DNA from 3 places in the Paenibacillus sp. FSL L8-0470 genome. Region 1 is predicted to be linked to each of the others. Evidence: a T-box and tRNA genes for the amino acid it is inferred to sense, from the RefSeq annotation. Region 1 holds a T-box; the other regions hold tRNA genes.
What was found. The T-box of region 1 lies ahead of metG (methionine--tRNA ligase). A T-box ahead of a tRNA ligase gene usually reads a tRNA of that ligase, here a tRNA-Met.
Positions count from the first base shown of each region.

Region 2: it encodes a tRNA-Met, which carries the amino acid that the T-box ahead of metG (methionine--tRNA ligase) is inferred to sense. The anticodon was not compared.
Region 3: it encodes a tRNA-Met, which carries the amino acid that the T-box ahead of metG (methionine--tRNA ligase) is inferred to sense. The anticodon was not compared.

Region 1 is NZ_JBBOZM010000001.1:3,010,359-3,013,608, forward strand. It holds partial or broken gene NST99_RS13570 (RNA-guided endonuclease TnpB family protein) at 1-108, shown strand, start outside; gene metG (methionine--tRNA ligase) at 239-1,903, opposite strand; T-box leader at 2,115-2,380, opposite strand; gene NST99_RS13580 (hypothetical protein) at 2,540-2,755, shown strand; gene NST99_RS13585 (GNAT family N-acetyltransferase) at 2,838-3,250, shown strand, end outside.
Region 2 is NZ_JBBOZM010000001.1:874,994-878,243, forward strand. It holds rRNA gene NST99_RS04040 (23S ribosomal RNA) at 1-502, shown strand, start outside; rRNA gene rrf (5S ribosomal RNA) at 580-696, shown strand; tRNA gene NST99_RS04050 (tRNA-Ile) at 754-830, shown strand; tRNA gene NST99_RS04055 (tRNA-Asn) at 834-909, shown strand; tRNA gene NST99_RS04060 (tRNA-Ser) at 913-1,005, shown strand; tRNA gene NST99_RS04065 (tRNA-Glu) at 1,024-1,095, shown strand; tRNA gene NST99_RS04070 (tRNA-Val) at 1,102-1,177, shown strand; tRNA gene NST99_RS04075 (tRNA-Met) at 1,259-1,335, shown strand; tRNA gene NST99_RS04080 (tRNA-Asp) at 1,340-1,417, shown strand; tRNA gene NST99_RS04085 (tRNA-Gln) at 1,529-1,603, shown strand; tRNA gene NST99_RS04090 (tRNA-Lys) at 1,613-1,688, shown strand; tRNA gene NST99_RS04095 (tRNA-Leu) at 1,703-1,786, shown strand; tRNA gene NST99_RS04100 (tRNA-Gly) at 1,794-1,868, shown strand; tRNA gene NST99_RS04105 (tRNA-Arg) at 1,879-1,955, shown strand; tRNA gene NST99_RS04110 (tRNA-Pro) at 1,969-2,042, shown strand; tRNA gene NST99_RS04115 (tRNA-Gly) at 2,055-2,125, shown strand; gene NST99_RS04120 (helix-turn-helix transcriptional regulator) at 2,498-3,250, shown strand, end outside.
Region 3 is NZ_JBBOZM010000001.1:6,399,539-6,402,788, forward strand. It holds tRNA gene NST99_RS29060 (tRNA-Leu) at 105-186, opposite strand; tRNA gene NST99_RS29065 (tRNA-Cys) at 222-295, opposite strand; tRNA gene NST99_RS29070 (tRNA-Gly) at 303-377, opposite strand; tRNA gene NST99_RS29075 (tRNA-Gln) at 382-456, opposite strand; tRNA gene NST99_RS29080 (tRNA-His) at 476-551, opposite strand; tRNA gene NST99_RS29085 (tRNA-His) at 598-673, opposite strand; tRNA gene NST99_RS29090 (tRNA-Trp) at 698-771, opposite strand; tRNA gene NST99_RS29095 (tRNA-Tyr) at 777-862, opposite strand; tRNA gene NST99_RS29100 (tRNA-Thr) at 868-943, opposite strand; tRNA gene NST99_RS29105 (tRNA-Phe) at 962-1,037, opposite strand; tRNA gene NST99_RS29110 (tRNA-Asp) at 1,060-1,137, opposite strand; tRNA gene NST99_RS29115 (tRNA-Met) at 1,142-1,218, opposite strand; tRNA gene NST99_RS29120 (tRNA-Val) at 1,252-1,327, opposite strand; tRNA gene NST99_RS29125 (tRNA-Glu) at 1,383-1,457, opposite strand; tRNA gene NST99_RS29130 (tRNA-Ser) at 1,475-1,567, opposite strand; tRNA gene NST99_RS29135 (tRNA-Asn) at 1,571-1,646, opposite strand; rRNA gene NST99_RS29140 (23S ribosomal RNA) at 1,710-3,250, opposite strand, start outside.

The sequences.
Region 1 (3,250 bases):
CCCGAAGTGAAGAACCTCTCGATTCGAGAATGGACATGTGTAGCTTGCGGAACACACCATGATCGGGATGAAAATACGGCTCATAATATCAAACAGTTAGCGGTATAGCAATTACCTATAAAAATAAAACGTAGAACTGCGGGAACGCAGGGGTCGCTTGCCCATAAGAGGAGGTTGCTCCTCTGTTCGCAAGAATCCCTCCTTCAAGCGTCAGCTAAGTGGTGGAGATTCAAAAGGGTTAGTTACTTAGCATCTGGCTCTCCAGCCGGGCTGTTTCCTCTTCAATCCGTACAGTATCAATGCGTTCGAAGAGCAGCTTCAGTTCATGGATGTTCTGTCCTGCCTGAACAGAGGACTGCTGCCATCCAGCCTCATCAAGGGACAAGAAGATGCGGAGCTCATCACAGGAAAAAGGAATGAACGGATTCAGCAGATTAGCCAGATTAGCAATGATCTGTACGCAGGTGTAGAGGGTATCTCCGCAGGTGTTGCGGTCTTCCTTGATCTGCAGCCAGGGTTTCTGTTCATCAAAGTATTTATTGGCTTGGCGAATATAACCAAAGATAAACTCCAGAGCCTCCTTAAAACTCCCGGATTCGATCAGCCTGCCGGCTTCGGCGTATAAGGTGTCGAAGTTCGCTCTCCACTTAGGCTCCAGTATTCCCTCCGGCACACAACCCCCGAAGGCTTTATTTATGAAGGCCAGGCTGCGGTTTACAAAATTGCCGAAGGCACCGAGCAGCTCGCCATTATGGCTGTGGATGAACTCCCTCCAGGAGAAGTCGGTATCACGCTTCTCGGGGCCGTTCGCAATCAGGAAGTACCGGATTGAATCCGGCTGATAGCGGCTTAGAATATCCGGTACCCAGACCGCCCAGTTGCGGCTGGTAGAGAATTTCTGCCCCTCCAGCGTCATGTACTCGCAGGCAAACAGACGGTCAGGCAAATGCAATCCGCCCACTCCCAATAATATGCCCGGCCAAATCAGACTATGAAAAGGCACGTTGTCTTTCCCATGCACATAATAAGAAGTTGCCTTGCCATCCTCAGCGGCGCTGTCGCGATTCTCCAGCCAGAAATCCTCCCAACGGTTTCCTGACTCTGCGGCCCACTGCTTGCTGGCGGACAGATAGCCGCTGACCGCTTCGATCCATACGTAGATTTTTTTACCGGTAAATCCGTCTACCGGCACATCCACGCCCCAATCAAGATCACGGGTAGCCGCGCGGTCTTGAAGCCCCTCTTGCAGATAACGCTGAGTCAACCGGACGGCATTATCCCTCCAGCCCTGAGATGATTCCGCATAGTCTGCCAGTTCCTTTTGAAAGCTTGAAAGAGAAAGATAGTAATGCTCTGTAGGCCGCAGTACCGGAGGGGTTCCGCAGATTTTACAGGATCTGTCCAGCAGATCGGACGGGTCGAGCAGGGTGGAGCAGTAATCGCATTGATCGCCGCGTGCCTGCTGCCCGCAGACCGGACACGTTCCCTCCACGTACCGGTCAGGTAGAAACCGCTGATCCTGCTCGCAGTAGCACTGGAGCGTTGTCTTTTTGTACAGGTGCCCGTTGTCCAGAAGTTTAAGAAATAGCTCACGAACGACCGTGTGGTGGGTTTCCTGATCTGTCCGCGTGTATAAATCGTAAGTGAAACCAAGCTTGTCGAAGCACTCCGCAAATTCCTCATGATAGCGGTCGGCGAATTCACCCGGCGTTACGCCCTCTTTGGCTGCCTGGACAGCCACCGGTGTACCATGGCAATCGCTGCCGGACACATACAGCACCCGATCACCTTTAGCCCGGTGGTAACGGGCCAGAATGTCACCGGGCAGAATGCTTGCCAGTCTTCCCAGATGCAGAGAGCCATTGGCGTAAGGCCACGCCCCTCCGATAAAGATATTGGACATTTTATCTCCTCCTAAAGTTTTGTGAGCGTTACTTCCAGATTGTCCTTCGAACAAAACTCGCTTCGGAAGCATATACTAAAGTTTTGTGAGCGTTACTTCCAGATTGTCCTTCGAAAAAAACTCGCTTCGGAAGCATATGCTCAAGTTTTGTGAGCCTTACTCCCACTCGCCCCGGGAGCATTTTTGGGCAACAAAAAAGACTCCCGTCCCCAAAAGGGACGAGAGCCTGTGCTCACGTGTTACCACCCAACTTCATCAATGCCTTGCGGCATTCACCTCTTCAGGTACGTCCGCTGTTCGCGGGTATACCCTAGCACGATAACGGATGCGGGTTCCGGCGCAGCCTACAACCCTCCTGGAGGGGTTCGATGCGCAGCTCAGAGACCATATTCCCTTGGATTTTCTTTGCTCCTTTTCAGCGTCCGGAGCTCTCTGTGAAAGATTGGCCAAGGTACTCTTTCTCTTCTTAGCTTTTGTGGTTATCCTAATTAATGGTTATCTTACGGCAGGAACGCGGTAGAAGTCAAGCGATTAATGCGGTTTTTGAATCTGGATTCATCAAAGACCGCTAATCAGTTTAATAAACTCACGAATCGTCAAAGCTGTGTAGAGCAGAAGACGATAGGAGGGAAAGGGATGCGCAGAATTAAGATTTGGGAAGCGGTGGTCTGTTTAATGCTGCTTCTGACGGCAGTTGGATGTGCTTCGTCCTATCAGGCGCCGAGTGTTGTGGAGATCCAGAGCATGACTGGTTTGGATGGAAAACCTGAAGGTTTAGACAGCCCTTTATCGCCTGTATTAGAGGATGTATACGAACGCTCGATTTCCACTGAGGTCTATTCGGTTGAATAAAGGCTCTCTTCACAGCGTAATGAAAATTCTGTATAATGGGTCAACTATCGTTTTTATATAAAGAGAGGAGACCTGTGGAAGTATGGCGGCGGAAATCGTACATGTAACGACAGATGAACAGCTCCAGATGGGACTGGACATCCGCAAAAAAGTATTTGTTGAAGAGCAAAAGGTACCGGAAGAAGAGGAAATTGATGAGTATGATGTAATCGGCGACAATGTGCATCATATCTTGCTGATGGATGAGGGTCTCCCGGTAGCTACCGGAAGATTGATTTATTATAAAGCAGGCACTGCGAAAATGCAGCGTATCGCAGTCGACAAAGACTACCGCAGCAAGGGATACGGGCGTATCCTGCTGTTGGCGCTGGAGGAGCTTGCCCGTGAGCTGGGCCTCGAATCATCCATCCTTGATGGACAATGCCAGGCGGAAGCCTTTTATAACAAGCTGGGGTATGAAGTGATCTCTCCAGAGCCATTCTATGATGCAGGTAT
Region 2 (3,250 bases), 2.1 Mb from region 1:
TGATCCGGTGGTACCGCATGGAAGGGCCATCGCTCAACGGATAAAAGCTACCCTGGGGATAACAGGCTTATCTCCCCCAAGAGTCCACATCGACGGGGAGGTTTGGCACCTCGATGTCGGCTCATCGCATCCTGGGGCTGAAGTAGGTCCCAAGGGTTGGGCTGTTCGCCCATTAAAGCGGTACGCGAGCTGGGTTCAGAACGTCGTGAGACAGTTCGGTCCCTATCTGTCGTGGGCGCAGGAAATTTGAGAGGAGCTGTCCTTAGTACGAGAGGACCGGGATGGACGTACCGCTGGTGCATCAGTTGTTCCGCCAGGAGCATGGCTGAGTAGCTACGTACGGACGGGATAAGCGCTGAAAGCATCTAAGCGTGAAGCCCCCCTCAAGATGAGATTTCCCAATTAGTAAGACCCCTTGAAGACGACGAGGTAGATAGGTTGGAGGTGGAAGTGCAGCAATGCATGGAGCTGACCAATACTAATCGGTCGAGGGCTTATCCAACAAGTAAGACGCAGATTCGTTTCGGATTCAGTTTTCAGGAATCAAGGTTCCTGAAGCATTTACGCTGTAAATGCCCGTTTGGTGGCGATAGCGGAGGGGTTCCACGCGTACCCATCCCGAACACGACCGTTAAGCCCTCCAGCGCCGATGGTACTTGGACCGAAGGGTCCTGGGAGAGTAGGACGCCGCCAAGCGGACAACCACACACACTGTGGTATTTTTTTTGCCCTTAATATTTATATACGGTAGAAGGGCCTTTAGCTCAGCTGGTTAGAGCGCACCCCTGATAAGGGTGAGGTCGGTGGTTCGAGTCCACTAAGGCCCACCATTTTCCCTGATAGCTCAGTTGGTAGAGCACTCGACTGTTAATCGAGTTGTCACAGGTTCGAGTCCTGTTCGGGGAGCCATATGGAGAGGTGTCCGAGTTTGGCCGAAGGAGCACGATTGGAAATCGTGTAGGCGCCACAAGCGTCTCGAGGGTTCGAATCCCTCTCTCTCCGCCACAAATTTTCAACAAGCATGGCCCGTTGGTCAAGGGGTTAAGACACCTCCCTTTCACGGAGGTAACATGGGTTCGAATCCCATACGGGTCATATCATGGAGGCTTAGCTCAGCTGGGAGAGCATCTGCCTTACAAGCAGAGGGTCGGGGGTTCGATCCCCTCAGCCTCCACCATAACATTTCCTTAGAAGCTGTAGCTTCGCATGGATTCCAGGTGTTTTTCTGGGGCCGCAAGGGAACAATAACTTTTACTGACGCGGGGTGGAGCAGCCCGGTAGCTCGTCGGGCTCATAACCCGAAGGCCGCAGGTTCAAATCCTGCCCCCGCAACCAATTTGGAACCGTGGTGTAGTTGGCCTAACATGCCTGCCTGTCACGCAGGAGATCGCGGGTTCGAATCCCGTCGGTTCCGCCATTAGTATGGCATCAGGGATCAGAAGTATATGCTTCGCAAGAATTACTTTGCAATCTCGCAACGAAGTGCAGAGTATCCGCCCTGTTCCGTGTTTTAGCTAATTATAAATATTGGGGATTAGCCAAGCGGTAAGGCAACGGACTTTGACTCCGTCATGCATAGGTTCAAATCCTATATCCCCAGCCATTTTCACGAGAGCCATTAGCTCAGTTGGTAGAGCACCTGACTTTTAATCAGGGTGTCGAAGGTTCGAGTCCTTCATGGCTCACCATTTCTTTAAAGTGTGCGCGTGTGGCGGAATGGCAGACGCACCAGACTTAGGATCTGGCGTTTTACGACGTGGGGGTTCAAGTCCCTTCACGCGCACCATGTTTTTGCGGACGTGGCTCAGCGGTAGAGCATCGCCTTGCCAAGGCGAGGGTCGCGGGTTCGATTCCCGTCGTCCGCTCCATATAGATTTTGCGCCCTTAGCTCAGCTGGATAGAGCGTTTGACTACGAATCAAAAGGCCGGGAGTTCGAATCTCTCAGGGCGCGCCATTTTTAATATTAACGGGATGTAGCTCAGCTTGGTAGAGCACCTGGTTTGGGACCAGGGGGTCGCATGTTCAAATCGTGTCATCCCGATTGTACACCTATGCGGGTGTAGTTCAATGGTAGAACTTCAGCCTTCCAAGCTGATAGCGTGGGTTCGATTCCCATCACCCGCTTAAAGAATAATCCACAAAAGAAGCCTGTGATATGCAAGGCTTTTTTTTGTACTTTGTGCTCAAGAGTCATGCAGCAGCTACAGTCTAGTGAAATTAAAGTTAGAGTGGGACATTACCCAATAAAAAATCTAATCTGGACTGCTTACTTTACTTTATCTGAAAGAGTTGAGAATACATTTGATCAATAGCTAATCGCAAAGGGAAAGCAAACTAATTAATAGTAGCTTGACGAACACGTTGGGAGATAGTTCCTTCGTGTTTTTTTGTTTGCCGGAAAGTGTGTTTCGTGACAGCCAACGGGTCTGTGAAGCTGGTATATTAGATTTACGATATCGGGCTTCAATGATCAGGAAGTATTAAGGAGCAGCTCAAATGACAGATAAAGTAATTCGAATCTTCAGAATTATTAATGCGATTCAATCTAATCCTGGTATTACGGCGACAGATTTGGCTTTCAGATGTGATGTGAACGTTAGAACGATCTACAGGGATCTTGAGATCATCAGCCATTTTGCGCCCGTTACGAATGAGGGTAGAGGCACCGGCTATAAGTTTCTTGGCAAGTTCTTTCTCTATCCGCTTGATTTTTCCGAGCAGGAAGCGTTGGCATTCTCTCTTTTACCTTCTGTACTCAATGAGGACAAAATCCCTCCGGGTTTCCATACAGCTTATGACAAAGTAATGGGTACACATATGAAGGAGAAATCCAGGCAGAATGGGATTCTGGAGAACATTGCCGACATCATTCAGATGGGCACACCCGCCTATCGTAAAGAAAGCCGGAATTTTCTACAGCCGATTATCGGGGCGATTCTGGAGCAGCGCCGGATCCGAGCTGTATATCACTCGCAGTCGCGCGATGCGACAACGGAACGTGAGATCGATCCCTATTATTTGATTCCGCGGGATCAGCGCTTTTACCTCATTGGGTATTGCCACCTTAAAAAGGCCATCCGAACCTTCAGAATCAGCCGTTTTCTGGACGTGGAGGTAATGGAGGCGAGCTTCGACAAGGGGAACTTCAATATTAAGAAATATTTGAAAAATACCTGGTCCATCGACCGCGGCAATAAAAACATAAAGTTCAAGGTGCGGTTCCAGCCGGAGATTGCGCGTTATATAAAG
Region 3 (3,250 bases), 3.4 Mb from region 1:
ATTACTCTCCGACACCACACATCTCCTTATGTCCAAGTTTGTACTTAATAATTACACAAAAAAGTCCATTGATATAATATCAATGGACTTCTAAAGGTTGTAGTTGGTACCGGCGAGAGGACTCGAACCTCCACGGTTTCCCACTCGATTTTGAGTCGAGCGCGTCTGCCATTCCGCCACGCCGGCGTATAGATAATGATAACAATCAGTTCAAAAAATAATGGAGGCGCCACCCAGACTCGAACTGGGGATAAAGCTTTTGCAGAGCTTTGCCTTACCACTTGGCTATGGCGCCACAAAAATGGAGCGGACGACGGGAATCGAACCCGCGACCCTCGCCTTGGCAAGGCGATGCTCTACCGCTGAGCCACGTCCGCAAAATGGCTGGGGATATAGGATTTGAACCTATGCATGACGGAGTCAAAGTCCGTTGCCTTACCGCTTGGCTAATCCCCAATAACATTTTAGATAAAAATGGGGCGACTGATGGGTCTCGAACCCACGAATGCCGGAACCACAATCCGGTGCGTTAACCCCTTCGCCACAGTCGCCATATGAAGCTGTTACTAACAATTTGCCAATCTTGTTTTAAAGAAATGGGGCGACCGATGGGTCTCGAACCCACGAATGCCGGAACCACAATCCGGTGCGTTAACCCCTTCGCCACGGTCGCCATATTAAGCTTTAAAATTTTCATTGGCAGGGGCAGCAGGAATTGAACCCACACCAACGGTTTTGGAGACCGTTGTTCTACCTTTAAACTATGCCCCTAAGGATGGTGGAGGCTGATGGATTCGAACCACCGAACACGTACGTGAGCAGATTTACAGTCTGATGCGTTTGGCCACTTCGCTAAGCCTCCACAGATGGTGCCGGCGAGAGGACTTGAACCCCCAACCTACTGATTACAAGTCAGTTGCTCTACCAATTGAGCTACACCGGCATATTCAGTTAAAGAAAATGGTGGCGCGGGAGGGAATCGAACCCCCGACACAAGGATTTTCAGTCCTTTGCTCTACCGACTGAGCTACCGAGCCATATAAGTTGTTAAGGTATTGATGGCGGAACCGACGGGATTCGAACCCGCGATCTCCTGCGTGACAGGCAGGCATGTTAGGCCAACTACACCACGGTTCCAAATTGGTTGCGGGGGCAGGATTTGAACCTGCGGCCTTCGGGTTATGAGCCCGACGAGCTACCGGGCTGCTCCACCCCGCGTCAGTAAGAAAAGTATTCATTTAAAAGTTACAATGGTGGAGGCTGAGGGGATCGAACCCCCGACCCTCTGCTTGTAAGGCAGATGCTCTCCCAGCTGAGCTAAGCCTCCATAAACGAACAATTGTTATTGTAGCAATTTCACTATATGAAATCAAGTGAAAAAATGGTGACCCGTATGGGATTCGAACCCATGTTACCTCCGTGAAAGGGAGGTGTCTTAACCCCTTGACCAACGGGCCATACCTGTAAAAATTTATGGCGGAGAGAGAGGGATTCGAACCCTCGAGACGCTTGTGGCGCCTACACGATTTCCAATCGTGCTCCTTCGGCCAAACTCGGACACCTCTCCATATGGCTCCCCGAACAGGACTCGAACCTGTGACAACTCGATTAACAGTCGAGTGCTCTACCAACTGAGCTATCAGGGAATATTACATATCAGGCTTGATCACCTGAAAACTGAATCCGAAACGAATCTGCGTCTTAATTTGTTGGATAAGCCCTCGACCGATTAGTATTGGTCAGCTCCATGCATTGCTGCACTTCCACCTCCAACCTATCTACCTCGTCGTCTTCAAGGGGTCTTACTGATTGGGAAATCTCATCTTGAGGGGGGCTTCACGCTTAGATGCTTTCAGCGCTTATCCCGTCCGTACGTAGCTACTCAGCCATGCTCCTGGCGGAACAACTGATGCACCAGCGGTACGTCCATCCCGGTCCTCTCGTACTAAGGACAGCTCCTCTCAAATTTCCTGCGCCCACGACAGATAGGGACCGAACTGTCTCACGACGTTCTGAACCCAGCTCGCGTACCGCTTTAATGGGCGAACAGCCCAACCCTTGGGACCTACTTCAGCCCCAGGATGCGATGAGCCGACATCGAGGTGCCAAACCTCCCCGTCGATGTGGACTCTTGGGGGAGATAAGCCTGTTATCCCCAGGGTAGCTTTTATCCGTTGAGCGATGGCCCTTCCATGCGGTACCACCGGATCACTAAGTCCGACTTTCGTCCCTGCTCGACTTGTAGGTCTCGCAGTCAAGCTCCCTTATGCCTTTGCACTCTTCGAATGATTTCCAACCATTCTGAGGGAACCTTTGAACGCCTCCGTTACTCTTTAGGAGGCGACCGCCCCAGTCAAACTGCCCGCCTGACACGGTCCCCGTACCCGTTTAGGGTACCAGGTTAGAACCTAGATACGATCAGGGTGGTATCCCAACGGCGCCTCCGCAGAAGCTTGCGCTCCTGCCTCTACGGCTCCCACCTATCCTGTACAGATCGTACCCAAATTCAATATCAAGCTGCAGTAAAGCTCCATGGGGTCTTTCCGTCTTGTCGCGGGTAACCTGCATCTTCACAGGTATTAAAATTTCACCGGATCTCTCGTTGAGACAGCGCCCAAGTCGTTACGCCATTCGTGCGGGTCAGAATTTACCTGACAAGGAATTTCGCTACCTTAGGACCGTTATAGTTACGGCCGCCGTTTACTGGGGCTTCGGTTCACAGCTTCGGATTGCTCCTAACCGCTCCCCTTAACCTTCCAGCACCGGGCAGGCGTCAGCCCGTATACTTCGCCTTGCGGCTTCGCACAGACCTGTGTTTTTGCTAAACAGTCGCTTGGGCCTTTTCACTGCGGCCCCCTCGGGCTATTCACCCTACCGAGGCACCCCTTCTCCCGAAGTTACGGGGTCATTTTGCCGAGTTCCTTAACGAGAGTTCTTCCGCGCGCCTTAGAATTCTCTTCTCGCCTACCTGTGTCGGTTTGCGGTACGGGCACCTTCTCCTGGCTAGAGGCTTTTCTTGGCAGTGTGAGATCATGACCTTCGCTACTATAATTTTCGCTCCCCATCACAGCCCAGCCTTAACGGTGTGCGGATTTGCCTACACACCAGCCTCACTGCTTAGACGGACATCCATCAGTCCGCGTCACTACCCTCCTGCGTCACCCCATCGCTCATAGCGGATTACGGTGGTACAGTAATTTCAAACTGTTGTCCTTCGACTACGCCTTTCGGCCTCGCCTTAGGTCCCGAC